4 regions of the Lysinibacillus sp. CD3-6 genome follow, and region 1 is predicted to be linked to each of the others. Evidence: riboswitches for the same ligand, from Rfam matches in the RefSeq annotation. Region 1 holds a riboswitch; each other region holds the start of a gene.

Region 1 (5,001 bases):
ATCCCATTTAGATGCTGAAATAATGTTGATTTACCAGCACCATTATGACCGAGTATGGCGATTTTTTTCCCCTTTGGAATTTGTAATGTAATATCTGTTAGTGCTTCAGTACCGTCTGCATAGGCATACGATAACTGTTGAAGCTCAAAATAAAGTTCAGTCATGAGAAAAAACCTCCATATAAGATGAGGAATAAAAAAATAATAACCATTCCAAACCAATTTTTCTTGCTGTATCGTACACTATCTTGCCAATAGACCGATTCGCCACCACGTGCCTGCATCGCATTATTAAGTTCGCGACTACGTTGAAACATTTCGGCAAACAATGCTGCAATGAGCATGGAAATCGACCTAAGCCATTGCATTGGTGATTGATAGCCAAGGCGTGATTGTTGCGCAAGATGGATTTTTTGCATGCTATTTAAAAAAATAAAAATAAATCGATACGTAAGCTCTACTAACTCTACAAATAAAACAGGTAGATGCCATTGTCGTAACACGTGGCAAATAGATTGGACAGATGTTGTTAATATTAAAAAGTACAAACAACTAATGCTACCTAGTACACTGAACAATAACTGCTGTGCTGTAATCAAACTTGCATTACCGATGAAAATGGTCCAATGACTAAGCGAAAATGCAAAGCGATGTGCTGGTAGTATACTTGAATTTGGTGCAATTGAAATCAAAATAGATACTAAACTAGATAGTAGAAAAAAACCTGGTAACAATAGTAATTTTACATAATATGAAAAGGGAATTTTTGCGTATAAAATGATAAAAGCACTCATTACAATAAATGTAATGAGTGAAATAAGTTCATCTTTCACGATAAGCGATAATAGCAGTAACCCTAAGGAAAACGTCATTTTTTCTAACGGATGAACAGTCGCTAGTTTATTCATATAAGCATATTTATCAATGAGTAACATTGTTTAACCTTCCTTATGCTTGCCGCGCATATAGCCTACAAAATAGCCGATAAAGCCAGCACCAATCGCAGCCTGTAATACGAATAATAAGCTTTCAATTTCACCGCTTGGTGGCTCCCATAAGCTTTCAAACCATGGTTCATACTCTGCATTAATTTCACCGATTGCAGCTTCTGCTTCTCCGTCAGCACCACCAAATTCTGCACCCTTTTGTACGAAAAGGGGGATGATTGCTAAAAGTACAACGACAGCTAGTAGCAGTAAATTTTTCTTCATCCTAATGTGCCTCCTTTGCTGAGAAAACACGAAGAGCCTTTAATTCGCTCACATTGTATTTTTTTAAGAAATTCATGACGATAACAGTTAAAATCCCTTCACTAATTGCGAGAGGAATTTGTGTTAAAGCAAAAATCCCTGCAAATTTTGTGAATGAAGCCATAAAGCCCCCTACTTCAGAAGGGAAAGCTAGTGCTAATTGAACTGAAGTGACAACGTAAGTACCTAAGTCCCCAAGCATCGCGGCAAAAAAGACAGCGATAGAAAATGAAAGACCAATTTTTTGAGAACCTTTAAAGACATAATACGCAATAATTGGACCTACAATCGCCATTGAGAAAGCATTCGCACCTAAAGTAGTAATACCACCATGCGCTAAAAGTAAAGATTGAAATAATAAAACGATTGTTCCGATTACGCTCATTGCTAATGGCCCGAAAAGAACCGTACCAAGACCAACACCAGTAGGATGTGAGCAGCTTCCTGTTACTGATGGGATTTTCAGTGCTGATAAAACGAATGCAAACGCACCTGATAAGCCTAATATCATTTTTGTTTCAGGATTTTCATCAATTGTTTTACGAATAGAACGTAATCCTAAAATAATAAATGGAATCGAAACGACCCACCAAAAAATCGCCCATTCAATCGGCAAAAACCCTTCCATGATATGCATGGCAAACGCTCGATTTGGTACTAGTAAAAAAGCTAGTAAGAAATAACTAAGTTTCCAAAAAGAAAATTTCAAAACCATTCCTCCTTCACAGTCATTTTCGAATGTAGGATGCGCAATAAAAAAAGCACTTCTCCGTCTAGGAAAAGTGCATAGCTGAAAAAGCAAATACTAATGGTCATTTGCTAAGCCGCACACCTATCCTCGTAGGTTGAAACGATCACGATTTTTTCGGCAGGTCTCCTGGCTTAAGATCAACATTTTATAGGCCTTCCCGTCCTTTGGACAGTGACATTTTCTATAAAATTCCCTCATACAGTGGCGGGACCGCGCCGGACTTAAACCGGCTTCCCTTTTAAGCGAAATGTATACACTTCGCACCGAAAAAAGATGAAATTGTGAGTTTTCACGAAGAAGTGTAACATGTTTTTCCAATCATAAGCTATTCTTTTTTTGTAAAAAGATTTTTTAATAGAATTACATTCTAGAAAATTCAGATAAATACAAGAGAGAATCAATCAATTTTAACGGAATATTTGTTGAAATTTTATTAAAAATCTAATAAATAAAAAAGAAATGTTGAAAAGAGTAAAAATAATAGGCTATGATAGAAACAGTTTTATATTCGTTTTATTAACATTTCATTTCAAAATTTAAATATAAATCCATCATTAAGTGCTCGATATACTTCGAGATAATAGGGAAATCGGTGTAAATCCGATACAGCCCCCGCTACTGTAATAGCTGATGAAATCGCAATGCCACTGGAAACTTGGGAAGGCGCGAAAGTAAGAGGAAGCTTAAGTCAGGAAACCTGCTTAGTTGATGATATGCAAACTTTTCGGAGGGAGAAGTGAAGCGAGAGCGGATACGTGTATATTCGTTTTTATTTTGGCTTCTATAAAACCTTTACTCTTCGATGTTGAGTAAAGGTTTTTTCTTTTTCCTAAAAGTCAATGAGGGGAGAACAGCAATGACAACTTGGAACTTAGAGGGCATGAAAACACATCTTTTTATTTGTAATGGTAGTAGTTGCATGAAAAAAGAGGCTGAGGAAATTACGTTGGCCATACGAGATGAAATAGAGAAATTAGCACTCGATAAGGAAATACATACAACAAGAACGCGTTGTAATGGCAGATGCAAAGATGCATGTGTTGTAATCGCGTATCCACAGGGAAATTGGTATCGTGTGCCAACAGTAGAGCATGGTAGAACGCTTGTAAAAGATTTAAACGATGATTCTTTACATAGTGAGCATGTGTTTACTTTGACAGAAGGTACGTTGCAGCGTACCCCGCAAACAACAGCCATCAAAGGCATCGACAAGGTGAAAGAGGGGTAAAAAATGGCGCAAAAAGGAAAGATTTTTGTTGTAGGCTTTGGACCTGGGGATTTCAAGCATATTACAACCCGTGCTGTAGAGGCATTACAACAAAGTGAATTTATTATCGGTTATAAAACATATGTTGAGCTCATTCAAGATTTAGTAAGTGCAAAGTCGATTGTTAGTACTGGCATGACAGAAGAAGTGTCACGTGCACAAGAAGCAGTTCGTCAAGCCGAGGCTGGAAATATTGTTGCGGTTATTTCGAGTGGTGACTCGGGCGTATATGGAATGGCTGGACTTGTATATGAAGTCCTCATTGAGCTTGGTTGGACGGAAGCAACAGGGATTGAAGTTGAGATTGTGCCAGGAATTTCTGCTATTAATTCTTGTGCAAGTTTGCTAGGCGCACCAATTATGCATGATTCTTGCACGATTAGTTTAAGTGATCATTTAACGCCTTGGAATTTAATTGCAAAGCGTGTGGAAGCTGCGGCGATGGCGGATTTTGTCATTGCTCTATATAACCCTAAAAGTGGGCGCCGTACACGTCAAATTGTAGAAGCGCAACGGATTTTACTAGAATATCGATCACCTGATACGCCTGTAGGACTTGTGAAAAGTGCCTACCGAGATCGTCAGGAAATAACAATGACAACGTTAGCAGAGATGCTCGAGCATGATATCGGCATGTTAACTACAGTAATTATTGGCAATTCATCGACATTTTTCTATGACAATAAAATGATTACACCGCGTGGCTATCAGCGCAAATATACACTTGGAGAAGAAAAACAGCCTTTACGTCCACACCAGCGTTTAAGAGAAGAAAATGAACCGTGGGCAATGAACCAAGAAACAGGTACTGCACGCCAAGACTTTGCGGCAGATCCCAATGCAGGACGGATGAAAAGTAGTATTGCAATAGCACCTGCGCCTGTAACAGTACCAGAAAAATCATCATTGGAAATGGCAGCAACAGCACTTGCCATGGTGAAAGGAACAACTGTCACAAAGACAACAACAAAGTTAGTCCAGCAAAAAATGGAGTCGATTTTTGAACTTGCTGTTAGTCCAGGGGTAGCAAATAAATTTTTCACGCCACAGCAAATGATGACGTTAGCTGAAGTTGTGGGAGATGAAGGCACGATGGAATATACACCAGACCATCAGATTCATTTGAAAATTCCGACGACAGAGCCTGAAATGATTACTGAAAAGTTAAGAGCAGTAGGCTTTTTACTTGCACCAATAGGGGATGTGCTGTCACTAAAAGCCTGTGATTTCTGTTATGGAGAGAAGGCAGATTCAATTCCATATGCAGAGGAAATTCAAGATAAGCTTGGTGGATTATCCCTGCCTAAAACTTTAAATATTGGCTTTAATGGCTGTGGCATGGCGTGCTATCGAGCAGTGTTTGACGATATCGGTATCGTCTATCGAAAAAGTAAATTTGATGTTTTTATCGGCGCTAAGCCAGTAGGGCGTACAGCCCATGCGGCCCAGCCCGTTGTAGAGGGGCTAGAGCCAGAACAGCTTATTCCGCTTATTACAGACATTATTGAGGAATACAAGGCAAATGCACATCCAAATGAACGCTTGTTCAAATATTTCAAACGGGTGAAAAAAATATTGCATTTTACGTATCAAGATATGTCGTCAAAAATAAAAGTAGAGCCAGCTCCGTGCGGCGACTAGTGAGGAGATAAAAAAATGAAAGCAATTTTATTTGTTGGCCATGGTAGCCGTTTAGCAGCAGGAAACGACGAGGTGCGCACGTTTATTGAGCAA
Region 2 (5,001 bases), 2.4 Mb from region 1:
TTGTCGTTCCTGTCAATGCTAAATTTACATTGCAGGAGGTAGAGTATGTTGCACAGCACGCTGAGGCGAAAGCTATTTTAGTGCATGAAGCTATTTTTGCTGCCGTCGAGCACCTTCCTAGTGTGCCTTTAAAAATTAAAACAGGACTTGTGGAGGCAGGGTGGCTTCAATATGAGACATTAATACAACATGCCAGTACACAACCAATTGATTGTCAGCTAAATGAAGACGATGCATCCACAATATTATATACATCTGGCACAACAGGAAAACCGAAGGGTGTCCTTTTTAGTTATCGAAATATTTTAACTGTAGCCCAAATGATTGCAGTAGAAATGGAAGTAAAACCTACAAGTCGCATTCTCCTTATGATGCCGTTAACGCATTCCGCACCATTACATTTATTTTTAATGGCAGGCGTCCTTGTTGGCTCCTCAATTGTATTAACGCCAACATTCACACCAGATTTATTGCTAGATTCGATTGAACAAGAAAAAACAACACACTTTTTTGGAGCGCCTGTCGCTTATTTATTAACAGCCGAAACGAAGAGATTGCAAACAGCGGATTTATCTTCAATGAAATGGTGGGTTTACGGAGGTGCACCTTTATCACAAAATGAAATTCGCTATATACAAAAAGCCTTCCAAACAGAAAATCTGACATGTGTTTATGGATTAACAGAGGCAGGACCAAGTGGGTCTTTAATGTTTGGAAATGAACATGATTTGAAAGCGGGAAGCATCGGTCAGCGTGCACCACTTGGTACAGAGCTTCGTATTATTAACGACAATGGGGAAGATGTCGGTGTGAATGAAGTAGGCGAGATTGTGTTATTTGGTGAAGGCAATATGATGGGCTATTACAGAGACGAAGTAGCAACAAAGGCAGCGTTTATCGATGGATGGCTGAAAACAGGCGATTTAGCTCGTAAAGATGAAAACGGCTTCGTTTGGATTGTGGATCGCAAAAAAGATGTCATTATTTCGGGCGGTGTCAATATTTATCCGAAGGAGATCGAGGATTTACTTTTAAGCTACGAAGGTATTTTTGAGGTAGCGGTAATCGGTGTCCCTCACCCGCAGTGGGGGGAAACCGTAAAGGCAGTGTATGCTACAAAAGCGGAGATAGATGAAAACGAACTTAAAATATTTTTAGAAGAGCATCTAGCAAAATATAAAATTCCACGATTATTTGAACGAGTGGAAGCGCTACCACGAAATGCATCTGGGAAAATATTAAAACAATCGTTGAAGGAACAAGAGGTGAGATAAGGATGAAAGTGTTACAGCAAGATGCAAATCGCACAACTAACTTTTTCACGGAAGATGAGACATTACACAAACTATTAGAAATGATGCTAGATAAAGAGCTTTTAGACTATGCTAAACGGGAGTTAGAGGATTTTGGCGAGCTTTGTGCAAATGATATTGACGTAAGAGCGAAGCATACGGATAGAGAGGGAGAACCACGGCTGCAGCGTTATAATGCGTATGGCGAGGAAATAGCGCAAATTTGGGTCAATGAAGGCTACAAAAAAACGGTTGAAGAGACATATAACACAGGGATTGTTGGCTATGTGCACAAGGAAATTCCTCAGTTAGGGAAGAAGGGGAATTATGTGTACAGCTTTGCGCAAGGTTATTTATTGTCACATGCAGAGCCTGGCTTCTATTGTCCAGTAACTTTGACGATGGCAACCGCCTATTTACTAGATCATTATGCGAGTGATGAGGTGAAGAATAGGTTTTTACCACATGTTTGTGCAACAGGAGATCGAGAGCTATATGAGGGAGCAACATTTTTAACGGAGCGGCAAGGCGGGTCAGACGTCGGTGCAAATGTTGTAGAGGCTGTTCAAGACGGTAATCACTATCGGTTGTATGGAGAGAAGTACTTTGCATCAAATGTAGGGATGTGTGGTGTGGCGATGGTATTAGCGCGCATCGAGGGAGCTTCAGCAGGTTCCAAAGGGTTAACATTATTTGCTGTACCTTGGCGTCAAGATGATGGAACGGTTAATCATCTCCGCATTCGTCGTTTAAAGGATAAGCTTGGTGTCAGAGCAGTGCCATCGGGTGAGGTGGAATTTGATGGTGCACTAGCGTATGTCGTTGGTGAACAAAATAAAGGAATTTATTATATGTTAGAGGCACTTAACTTATCTAGAATTTGTAACGCTGTAGCTTCTATTGGCATTATGCGTCGAGGTTATTTAGAGGCGAAGCATTATGTATCAAATCGAAATGCGTTCGGGCAGCCTTTAATTCAATTTCCAATGATTCAAGATACAATAGGGAAATATGCGGCCAAGCTCCATGTAGAAGTGGCTACTGTTTTTGATCTTATTCAGTTGTATGACAAGGTAACGAGTGGACAGGGCAGTGAGCAGGACATCATGCTTAATCGTTTGAATATCGCCATCATGAAAAAGGAAACAGCTGAACAGGCGGTGCATTACGCAAGCGAAGCAATTGAATTGCATGGAGGAAACGGCTATATCGAGGATTTTGTAACGCCACGTTTACTTAGAGATGCTCAAGTACTTACGGTGTGGGAAGGGACTGCTAACATTTTAGCGCTAGAGCTTATTCGCTTAGTAGATAAATTTCAGGCCCACGAATTATTTGTTCGTGTGATGCAGGAGCGCTTGACGAAGTTAACAAATTGTTCATTGGTACAAATCGTAAGGGAACAACTGAAGAAAATCGAAACAACATTGCAAACTTTTAGCGCGTTGGATGAAGCTACGAAAACCTACGAGGCAAAGGGAGTAGCCCAAAAAATGGCACATCTATACGAAAGTGTAGTGGCAGTCGAATGGGCAGCAAAGTTTGGCGGCAAGTATGAAAAGCTAGCTGATATTTATTTAGAAGATACATGGGCATTGCGCCAAATCGGTGCACCAATGAAAACTGTTCAATATTTTGCGGATATTGTGTAGAGAATAGTTCGTGTGTCAGGCACGCAAACAATTCTGAATATTATAATTTTTAAACAAAGAAAGACTGACGTAGACTTCTGTGGGAACGCACACAGTATAAGACGCAGGCAATCCAGATTACGGTGTGCCAGGCACGCAAACAATTAAAGGAATTGTTTGAAGCGGAAAGCACATGCATGCATTGGAAATCAATAATTATAAAAAAGAGACGCTAACTTAAGGTCTCTTTTTTTATCGTTATCTATTTCGATTTTCATGTATAATAAAATCAACTGAATATTATAAAGGTTCTTTACTAAAGTAAAGTGAAAAGGGAAATCGGTGTAATTCCGATGCGGTCCCGCCACTGTAAGTGTGAGTTTTTTCTATCAATGCCACTGAAATTTTTTTGGGAAGGCATGAAAAAGCATTTGAAGCACGAGCCAGGAGACCTGCCTTTATAGAACGATACATTGCAGCCTACGAGGATAGGATGGTGGTTTTTTGTGCAAGCACCGCCTCTCGTTATGATGACGAGGGGATTTTTTATGTTTTAGAAAGCTAATGACGATAATAATTGAAAATAAAGGTGAGAGTTCGAATAATGAAATACCTACATAATATCGATCATGCAACTGAACAGAGCTGAAACATGCACATACAATCTAAGGAGGTTTCACAATGAAAAAATATTGGAAGTTAGGTTTATCCGCATTTTTAGCAATGGGCATTTTAGTTGCTTGTGGACAAGAACCGAAAGACGACAGTACTGCGTCAGAGCAACAGGAGCAACAAGGAACAAATCAGCTTGAGGAAGCAACATTCCCGCTAACAATGACAGATGCTACTGGCAAAGAAATTGTACTGGAGGCACCGCCTGAGCGAATCATTTCGCTTATTCCAAGTAACACAGAAATTTTATTTGGACTTGGCTTAAACGATAAAATCGTTGGCGTAAATGATTATGATGATTATCCACCAGAGGTAGCTGACAAGGAAAAGGTCGGCAGTATGGAATTTAATATTGAACAAATTATTGCTTTACAGCCAGATATCGTTTTTGCGCATGAATCAGGTATAGCTTCTTTAGGTGGAGCAAAGGATCAGCTGGAAGCAGCGGGTGTAAAAGTATTTGTTGTAACAAACGCTCGTGATTTTAATGAGACATATACGACGATTGAGCAATTAGGTCGCGCCACTGGTAAGCTACCAGAGGCAGAAAAAATTATTGCCAATATGAAAGCGAAGGTTGAGGAAATAGAAGCAAAATTGCAGGATGTACAACCGAAGAAAGTCTTTGTAGAAACGTCAGATGAACCAGAAATTTATACACCTGGCAAGGATACGTTTATGCAGGAGATGCTAGAAATGATTCATGCTGAAAATATTGCAGCTGATACGGATGGCTGGTTCAAAATAGATGCGGAACAAATCATTACAAAAAATCCAGATGTTATCGTGGTCACTTATAATTATGTGCCCGATATTTTAACGAAAATTCCACAACGTGCAGGCTTTGATACAATTACAGCTGTAAAAAATAAAGCGATTGTACAAGTAGATGAAAATATAACAAGTCGTCAGGGCCCACGTTTAGCAGATGGGCTTGAAGAGTTAGCGAAAGCCATCTATCCTGAGGCTTTCGAGTGAGAAAAACAGCTATTGCCTATGTAACAGCCATTACGTTACTTATCGTTAGCATCTGGTGTGGCGTATCAATAGGCTCGGTTCATATTCCGTTAGAAGTACTTTGGAATAAAGCGGCAGATGAAACTGCTGCCAATATTTTATGGAAAATCCGTTTGCCACGAGTATTACTTGCAGGCCTTGTAGGAGCATCATTGGCAATTGCGGGAGCCGCCTTTCAAGGATTGTTAAAAAATCCGTTAGCAGACCCATATACGCTTGGGGTATCTTCAGGTGCTTCAGTTGGCGCTGTTATGACATTGTTTTTTGGCATCTCTCTACCCGTCGTCGGTTTGTATGTATTGCCAACGCTCAGTATGATCGGGGCAATCCTTACGATGGTAGCTGTGATGAGCTTTGCCAGAATAGTAGACCGTTCTCTAAAAATGGAG
Region 3 (3,968 bases), 360 kb from region 1:
AAATTGCGTGACCTCCAAGCCCCTATTTCTAATATCCGTTTCCTGGTGCCGCTTAATTACGTACATCATTTTTGAAACAAGCCGACTTTTTGCGCTGTAAGACGCATCGAGAAACGAATAGTCGATTAAGTTGGCCGGTTCGATACGTCTGTATTGTTATTATAATTAGGAATAATTCAATATTTAAGTAAAAATATGTAAATTTATAATCTTGATTTAATTAGCGTCAGTATTGCGTCATATCGATTTCTCGGTAGTATAACAATATAGTAAAATTGTGCCGAATAGTATCGGTCGACTTTCCTTTGTTTTTGTCGAATCTATTTCGGATAATTTAGCGGATTTTTATAAAAGTACATTTACGCTAGAATATCGAAGAGAAAGCGAGGTAATTATAGTGTGGTATAACGATAACATTCTAACAGCAGACGTTAGGATAGCGTTTAATTTAACAGAAGGACAAGTGAGAAGCATAGTAATAGCTATGAGAAAAAGAGTAGGGATATTTACGACTAAGGTAGGCGGAGATTTACGTTACGATGCCCGCGAGGTAAGTGTAATAGAGTTTGTCCGTAATAGAATGAAAGAGAATTATTTACTAGATGATGCGTGTCAGCTAGCGGTGTTAACGCACTATGGGAAAAAGAATAACGAAGTAATAAAAGAGTACTTACATTCGGAGTTAGAAAGATTGGAGGAAAAATAATGAAATATGGAATATATTGAGAAATTTGACTTTGGAAAAACACTACTTTACAATTGATTTTAATAATCTATAAGGAAAGTGGAGTACCCTGAATTCCTTCACAACTAAATAGCGTGTAGTAATAGGTGTAAATTGCGTGCAATTTACTGAAAAGGGAAGTCGGTGCAAATCCGACACTGTCCCGCAACTGTAAATGTGAGCGACTTTTCAAAGACCACTGTCAAAGGACGGGAAGGTGAAAAGGAGCAATGACCATAAGTCAGGAGACCTGCCTGTTACGAGTACACACCATAACCCTACGAGGAATAGGAGGTGGCATGTTGACAAAGCAGAATGTTCTGTTCGTCACAGTACGTCAAACGACCAATACCAAAGGAATTAAGGATATACGGCATCGAGCCAAATATCTCCCATTGGTTCATTGTTTGATGCTGCTTGATGAATGATAATGATTAGCTGAACGACGGATTTCCTCTCAAAGCAGGAAATCCGTATTTTTATGTGATCGCAACATTTGTTTTGAAAATATGTACGAACTGAGGTGCACGTATGACGAATATTCATGTATGTACAACACAAGAAAAGCAATATGTAGATATGAAGATTTGTAAACTGTCACGAGTTGAAGTTGCCAAGCAGCCTAAAACTAGAATGGTCATTGAAGCTCTTGTCGATCAGTTTTTAGCAACAGGACTTATTCGTAACGAACGTTTATTTAATCAAATATTCTTTAACAAAGATATCATTTGGATTCAAAATGAGGTGTATGACGGTTGCCTTTTTGCTAAAGCAAGCGTGGCGGACGAGCTCAAAACGAAAAAGAACAGCTTTATGATGTACATGCCAACAAATCCAATTGTTTATGAGGTCAATGGTGAGGCGTATCATTTAATAACACGTATTGATTCGATTCGTGCGAAACCAAATTTAGATAGGCTGAATATAGAGCAGAAACCTATTTTAAGTGCTGCGCGAGTCAATGATTTACTATGCTCAATGGTTATGCGTTTTTATATTACCTATTTAGAAGATTTGTCGTTAGTCGTTCATACAAATCAAGATACTAATAAAATATTAGATTTAATAAAATATGTAAAGCATGAATACGAACACTTTCTTGAAAGTGTGAAAGAATTAAATGACTATCATTTAAATTGGCACCCACGAGGCAATGGTCATCAATTATTGCTTCAACTGATCGAGCAATTACAAATTTTAAAGAGTAAACCTGGCACGGTTCTTGTAGATTTTACGAATAGTAATGGTTATGTAATTGTGGAATCGGCAAATAGCTTTGTTGCGAAAGTAAAGAAAGCTTTATAGGAAATATAAAAGGCATCGAGATGTTCTCGATGCCTTCAGTTATTTTTTAAGGAGAATAATATTGATGGATATTGCGGATAACTTTTGAAACCGCCGATAAAAGCCTAGGAATCGCCGATAGAACCGTTGAAACCGCCGATAAACCACTAAAAATCGCTGTGTTGCTATAGAAATGTGTGTCGTTGTTTAATTACAAGCAATGCATGGCTTCTTTTGCGTCATACCAAGGAACGGAATAGCCCTTACCCTTCGCACAAAAAATACTAGACGATGAATAGTCGGGATCAGCTTGCTTATTGTAATTGATTTGCGCTATTACTTCTTCACTATTATGGCATTTATCATAGCCATCAAATTGTAACGATATTGATCCTTTGCCGTTCGTATAAGCAGCGAAAGTAGTACTATAATGCATAAATGTTGCAACAGGAACGCGTCCTGTTAATGTTACTTGTTCCTCTGTTAAGACGGGTGCATCAAATGTACCGTCTGCTTGCTGGATATCGTTCATCATACGACCGATAAAATCATTCGATGCTTTCAATTTGAAGCGATAATACGGTTCAAGCAATATATTTTCGGCTTGTTCCAGCCCTTGTCGAAGTGCACGGAAAGTTGCTTCGCGGAAATCGCCTCCCTCTGTATGCTTGATATGGGCACGTCCTGTCAAAAGGGTGAAGCGTATATCCGTAACGGGGGAGCCTGTTAAAAGACCGTGATGCTCTCGCTCAAATAGATGTTTTTCAATTAGTCGTTGATTGCCAACTGATAAATCATCAGCATGACAAGCGTTAACAAACGTGTTTCCTGTACCTCGAATATTTGGCTCCATTAATAGGTGTACCTCTGCATAATGTTTTAACGGCTCAAAATGACCGTATCCTGTTACAGTTGTTGCAATTGTCTCCATATATAAAATTTTAGGTTCACCAAAAGTAATAGTAAGTGACAAGCGATTTTTTAACACTTCAGCAAGCACTTCAAGTTGAATAACACCCATAATATGTACATGGATTTCTTGAAACTTCTCATGCCATACGACGCGCAACGACGGTTCTTCGGCTTCGAGCAAACGGAATACTTGTAATACTTCTTTTATATGCTGCTGCCCATCATACTGTACTTTAGCTTGTAAAGTCGGCACTAGCTCATATGGCTGAGGAGTCATTGTACTACCTAAAATATCACCGATTTTTGCTATACTTAGCCCTTTTACAGCGAAAATTTCTCCAGCTTGCACTTTTTGTGTTGTGACAAAACGACTTCCATTATATAAGCGGATTTCAGTTACTTTTTCAGTCATAACACCAAATGTAAAGTCTTGGCGTGTATGTAAAGTTCCTTCTAAAGCTTTGATAAAGGTTAAACGTTGCATGCCATCATGACGGATTTTAAATACTTCACCTTGAAATGGTCGTTGATGGTCGAATTGCGTTTCTGTAAGTAGGGGTAGCTGTGATAAAAATTCTTTTATTCCAATATCCTTTAAAGCAGCACCAGTAAAGCAAGGAAATGCTTGCTCTTGTTTAATGAACTTTTGCAACTGCATTAGGCATGTTTGCGCATCGAGAGTTTCTGTCAAAAAGGCATCGAGTAGTTGTTCATCACGCTCAGCTAGCCACTCAGCAATGTGGTTTGGTACGTAATCTGCACACAATGGATCGTTTATTAAAAGTACATGCTCCGAACATTCTTTTTGAAGCTGTCGCACAACGGCACCCACATCAGCACCATCACGATCTATCTTATTTATAAAGAAGAAGGTTGGTACGTTATATTGGCGTAGCAATTGCCACACTGTTTCAGTATGACCTTGTACACCTTCTACAGCGCTTACGATAATGATAGCGTAATCCATTACACGAATTGCACGTTCCATTTCAGGTGAAAAGTCGACATGCCCAGGCGTATCTATTAACGTATAGATATCACTTCCAAT
Region 4 (5,001 bases), 1.6 Mb from region 1:
TCTACCATGGGACGTAAGTATATATTAGTATCTAAATAATCTTGCATAATAGTTTCTTCAGGGACATCTAATGCAAGCAAAATGAGGGCACCGCCAATTCCTGTTCGATCTTTTCCTACGGCACAGTGATGGACGAGGCCTAAATTATCTGGATTTTGAATTGTGGATATTAACTTTTTAAATGAAGCATTGTTAAATGGCATTTGTGCGTAAAAATCTCGGAACATCTCTGGGCTAACAACTTTATAAAAATTATGGCCACCAGTATTTGTCGGCATCTCAAACGCGTGATTGCCCTTTGCAGGTATATGAATATACTGTGCGCCCTTAAACGAGGGGTTAGGATTATTCAGTGCCTCGTGTTGATCGCGGTAATCAAAGATTGTTTTTACTCCTAATGCTTCAAAGCGCTCCTTATCCGCTGGGGTCATCTTACCTAGTGCAGCTGAGCGATAGAGCAATCCATTTTTAACTACTCTACCATCTCGGGCCTTATAGCCACCCATATCGCGGAAATTCAAGACTGCCTCAAACGGAATAACCTTCATGTCAAACTGTGTCATCCACTACGCCTCCCTTATTTAAGCAATCATCTATCTATACTTCTATTTTATAGAACAAATGAAGATAATACCAATTATCCAATGCCTTTTTGAAGAGATTGAGAGCGAATCGCCGATAAACATGGAGATAGCGACGATAGATGCTTCTGAATCGCCGATATACTTGGGAATGGCGCCGATAGATGCTCCTAAATCGCCGATATACTTAGGAATAGCGCCGTTAGACGCCTGTGAAGCCCGTGCGCCCGAGGAAAACAGTAGTGGAAAATACCGTTCACTGCAAAAAAGTGTTAGATTGATTGCCATCAATCTAACACTTAATCTCTTTTGCCCAAGGGCTATTATTCTTTATCCTTATTTAAATAACTCAGGATATACTGATTTTGCTACCATCTCTACAGCTTCACCGATACGTGGACCTGGGCGATTTGAAATATCAGTATCAATATAATTTACCGCTTTATCTTGAATAGCAGTGATTGTATTCCATCCATCACGCCCAAGAATTTCACCTACTGCATCTTCTACATAGTTTACTGTAGTTAAAATAACTTGAGGATTTTTCGCAATAACATCCTCCTCAGAAACTTTTACCCATCCTGTTTGATCACCAAATACATTGTTCACATTCGCTGCATCAAGAATTTCTTGTTGGAAAGTACCAGCTGCTGTTGTATAAATATCTGGCTTAGGGCTAATTTCTAAGTAGACATTTTTCGGTGTTTCTACAGTTTTGACTTTTGCTTGTACATCTGCAATTTTCGCTTTAATACTTTCGTTTAACTGCTCACCTTTATCTTTAACACCCATCACTTCAGCAATTTGTTGAATATCTCCATATACATCTTCAAATGAAGCTGCTGATTTAATTGCAAATACTTTTACGCCTGCATCTTCAAGACCTTTTAGCGCATCAAGTGTTTCGGCATTGCCTGTTGAATAAGCAATTACGACATCTGGCTTTAAAGCCACAATTCGCTCAGTGTTAAATGTCACAGAGTCTGAAACACGTTCAATATCTTTTGCTTCTTCTGGGTACGTATCATATTCAGTTGCCCCAATAACTTTATCTCCAACGCCTAGTGCAAATAAGATTTCTGTATTACTTGGTTGTAGTGACACAATCGTTTTTGGTACTGCATCAAATGCTACTTCGACATCGCGATCATCTGTCACTTTATAGCCTGTTTGCTCAGCTTGTTGTCCTTCTTTAGATGATGTATCGTCCTTTTTGGCTTCATCTGCTGTACCGCACCCTGCCAATACAAGTGCTAACATTAATATTGTAATCCATTGGAAATTAATTAGTTTCTTCACTTTACACATTCTCCTTCTTCTTCTTCATAGGGTATGATTTGCTTATAAACGGTATTTCAGCAATACCAGCTTGCTGATTCATGTATACAGCCATTACAAAAAATACATTCGCTAATAATCCTAAGTAATCGAAAAGAATTGCTGGTACTTCTCTTTCCTCAGAAACTTTATGTAGAACACGGTATGATTTTTTTGCCTCACTACGACATAAATGAAGCGCTGTTGCAGCCCCCGTTCCTTGTGGTAAAACAAAGTTCTGTATTTCTTCCTTTACATGCCCCACATAAAAATCATAGCGATCACTAAGCCATACTAAATCTTCTTCCGTTACTGCTAATTTGCCACGTACTGAGCCATTTACATGGTAGGCCATTGGCAAAATCGTCAATAAATCTGTCGCTACAACCTCAACTGCTTCTGCTTTTACAGCCGTTAATGCTACACCGACATGAGTTGTTAAACTATCCGTACGAATCTCAAAATCTACAGTAGATATTTTTTCACGCATGAATGGGTAGCAAGAATAACGAGCATCTTTTTTCATAACTAGTCCCTTCTTTCTTTCATGAACAGATTTTGCTTTATAGGTGCATAAAAAAACGCCGCTCCCTAGGAACGACGAAAATAGCATATATAGTGCCGCCCATGCGACATCGCTTATGTATTTGCCGTATATCCTCCTAGCTTCCGAAGAGTTTTTATACATTAAATAAAGGTCGGTCTCCTGGCTCGTACAGTTCGCTACCACTAATCAGTTGCGATATCATAAAACCTTCCCATCTTAGGACTTCCCCTTTTCGACAGTGGCATTTTTTATGATTCTTGTACTTACAGTTGCGGAAACAGCTTCGGTTTTACACCGAATTCCCGATTATGCTAAAGTTAGCACCATTATTCTGCAAGAATTATTCACTTGATTAGCAGTTTATCATATATTGATTTGAAAAAATAGTTGTGAGATTGTGGAATATTCGAAAATATATATACAAAACTTAGCACTATTTCTACATAGTGATTAGCTATTTGTTATTCCAGCCTAAAAATTCTGATTAAAATGGCTAGCTATAAAATTTTTTCAATAGCTTGCTCAATATCTAATTGTGAATCTGTTGGTTCAAAGCGCTCGACTGTATTTCCTTGATTATCTACTAAAAATTTTGTAAAGTTCCAACGAATGTTACGTCCATCTAAAAAGCTAGGTGCAATTTGGATAATAGCTTCAGCTAACATCTTTTCCTGCATATTCGCCTTACCGAATTCACGAAAATCTACTTCGTGCTTTAAATAATTGAATAATGGATGTGTCTCTTCTCCATTAACTTGAACTAGTTCAAAAATCGGGAAAGTTACCCCGTAGTTAAGCTGACAAAGTTGAGTTGTCTCAACTCCATCTTCTGGGTTCTGCTGTCCAAACTGATTACACGGGAAACCTAAAACAATGAAATTTCCCTTGCCATATTTATTATACATTTTTTGCAAATCTTCAAATTGATATGTAAAATCACATTGATTGGCGGTATTAACGATTAACATTGTCTTTCCTCGATACGTCTCCATTGATAAAATTTCACCGTTTGGCTTTTTCACTAAATAATTATAAATCCCCATTTTCTCGACCCTTTCTAATTTACAATATTTATACTGTTACTATGCTATATACTGTTGCAGATTTACTTGTTTCCTCTTTATGGATAGTTTCTGGCTCTCACTTATACGATAGCTTACGTCAGTATATAAGACCTATCAAAAACTGAATCCATCCTCCTATTTTTATTATAATCAATAACTTTTCTTTCTTCAAAACAACACGCTTGGGCATAAAAATAGCCATCTCGCTATTTTAACGGATGGCGGTTTTATATTTCTTTTTGTATTTCATATCCTGCTCTTCATCTATTAATCGCTTTGCAATATCTAGTAAATTATGATCGTTCGTAGCATCAAACAACTTCTTAAAGGATACAATAATATCATATCGAATACGCGATGGTTGCTTTTCGTCAATACAAGTTTGGAACCTTTTTGCTAAATACGAAACAATTAAATCTCTTTGAACTTGTCCAGCAAGCCCAATTTGCCAAATTGCTTGCAGGGCATGCCTTGCTGTTAATGTTTTTTCATCATACGTGACTGCCCAAATTTTTAAAAAATCATCTAAAACACGTTCTTCTGGGTCACTTTTTGCTGCTAATGCACATAAAAACTGCGCTGCCCGTGCACGAGCATGTCCATCTGTATATGTAAGGGCTTTAATAAGTTGTTCCCACACTGCATATGTCCAATCTACTGGTTCTTGCATGATTTTTATTAATTTTCTATACGACTCGTATTCAATCTCACGGTCACGCTCTGCTAAATTACTAAAAAGTTGCAAAATCTCTTTTTCCATGATTTATCCCTACCTTCATTCTTTCAGAACGTTTTCAAATTTAAAATTTTTTTGTTACACTGTACTTAAAATTTAATGATAAAAAGGAGAGCTTATGAATAGATTTATAACTCGAAAGTTGATTATACGAACGCTAGCGATTATTTGCCTACTTGTAGCCGCATATTTTATCATACCTGTCTCCGTGCCAATTATTTTAGCAGGTGTTACAGCTTTTTTATTAGAACCCATTGTTATGTTCTTTAAACGAAAATGGAAAATGTCTCGAAAAATAGCTGTAGCTTTTATATACATAGTAAGCGTTATTTTTATTTCTATTATTTGTTACTTTACTATTACACAACTAATGTCGCAAATTATTTCCATTTCAAAGCAAGCACCTTACTATATTTCTAAATTATCCGAGATGTGGGGTCATATGCAAGAGAATATTTCAAAATATACAGAAGACTTTCCAACTGAAGTGAGTGCTTCACTTCAAAAAACGACAACCGACTTCATTGAGAAGGTTGAAGAATCTTTTTTAAACTTCTTTAATTATACCAAAGTTACGACCTTCTTTTCACAAATTCCAAGCCTCTTTATTAGTCTTCTCGTTTATATGATTGCCCTATTTTTATTTATGCTAGATTTACCAAAGTTAAAACAGACAACTTATAAATATTTAAAGCCATCAACTGAAGAAAAATTGAAAATTATTACTAATCGCTTAAAAGATGCATTTTTCGGTTT

The links. Region 1 has a riboswitch for cobalamin ahead of FH508_RS14480 ((2Fe-2S) ferredoxin domain-containing protein). Riboswitches for the same ligand answer to the same signal wherever they lie in the genome.
Region 2: it holds a riboswitch for cobalamin, as region 1 does, so the genes downstream of both, FH508_RS02520 (ABC transporter substrate-binding protein) here and FH508_RS14480 ((2Fe-2S) ferredoxin domain-containing protein) in region 1, are expected to answer to the same signal.
Region 3: it holds a riboswitch for cobalamin, as region 1 does, so the genes downstream of both, FH508_RS12395 (hypothetical protein) here and FH508_RS14480 ((2Fe-2S) ferredoxin domain-containing protein) in region 1, are expected to answer to the same signal.
Region 4: it holds a riboswitch for cobalamin, as region 1 does, so the genes downstream of both, FH508_RS22135 (hypothetical protein) here and FH508_RS14480 ((2Fe-2S) ferredoxin domain-containing protein) in region 1, are expected to answer to the same signal.

What each region holds. Positions count from the first base shown of each region.
Region 1 is NZ_CP085880.1:2,913,138-2,918,138, reverse strand. Features, by position in the region: gene FH508_RS14500 (energy-coupling factor ABC transporter ATP-binding protein) at 1-164, opposite strand, end outside; gene cbiQ (cobalt ECF transporter T component CbiQ) at 161-934, opposite strand; gene FH508_RS14490 (energy-coupling factor ABC transporter substrate-binding protein) at 938-1,210, opposite strand; gene FH508_RS14485 (energy-coupling factor ABC transporter permease) at 1,212-1,958, opposite strand; cobalamin riboswitch at 2,099-2,283, opposite strand; cobalamin riboswitch at 2,540-2,720, shown strand; gene FH508_RS14480 ((2Fe-2S) ferredoxin domain-containing protein) at 2,857-3,228, shown strand; gene cobJ (precorrin-3B C(17)-methyltransferase) at 3,232-4,908, shown strand; gene FH508_RS14470 (sirohydrochlorin chelatase) at 4,924-5,001, shown strand, end outside.
Region 2 is NZ_CP085880.1:539,516-544,516, forward strand. Features, by position in the region: gene FH508_RS02510 (class I adenylate-forming enzyme family protein) at 1-1,274, shown strand, start outside; gene FH508_RS02515 (acyl-CoA dehydrogenase family protein) at 1,277-2,944, shown strand; cobalamin riboswitch at 3,213-3,398, shown strand; gene FH508_RS02520 (ABC transporter substrate-binding protein) at 3,605-4,573, shown strand; gene FH508_RS02525 (FecCD family ABC transporter permease) at 4,570-5,001, shown strand, end outside.
Region 3 is NZ_CP085880.1:2,550,977-2,554,944, reverse strand. Features, by position in the region: gene FH508_RS12400 (hypothetical protein) at 398-706, shown strand; cobalamin riboswitch at 813-997, shown strand; gene FH508_RS12395 (hypothetical protein) at 1,256-2,029, shown strand; gene FH508_RS12390 (elongation factor G) at 2,220-3,968, opposite strand, start outside.
Region 4 is NZ_CP085880.1:4,476,608-4,481,608, forward strand. Features, by position in the region: gene FH508_RS22120 (tyrosine-protein phosphatase) at 1-563, opposite strand, end outside; gene FH508_RS22125 (hypothetical protein) at 606-869, opposite strand; gene FH508_RS22130 (ABC transporter substrate-binding protein) at 918-1,880, opposite strand; gene FH508_RS22135 (hypothetical protein) at 1,882-2,424, opposite strand; cobalamin riboswitch at 2,577-2,788, opposite strand; gene FH508_RS22140 (glutathione peroxidase) at 2,943-3,488, opposite strand; gene FH508_RS22145 (hypothetical protein) at 3,721-4,269, opposite strand; gene ytvI (sporulation integral membrane protein YtvI) at 4,364-5,001, shown strand, end outside.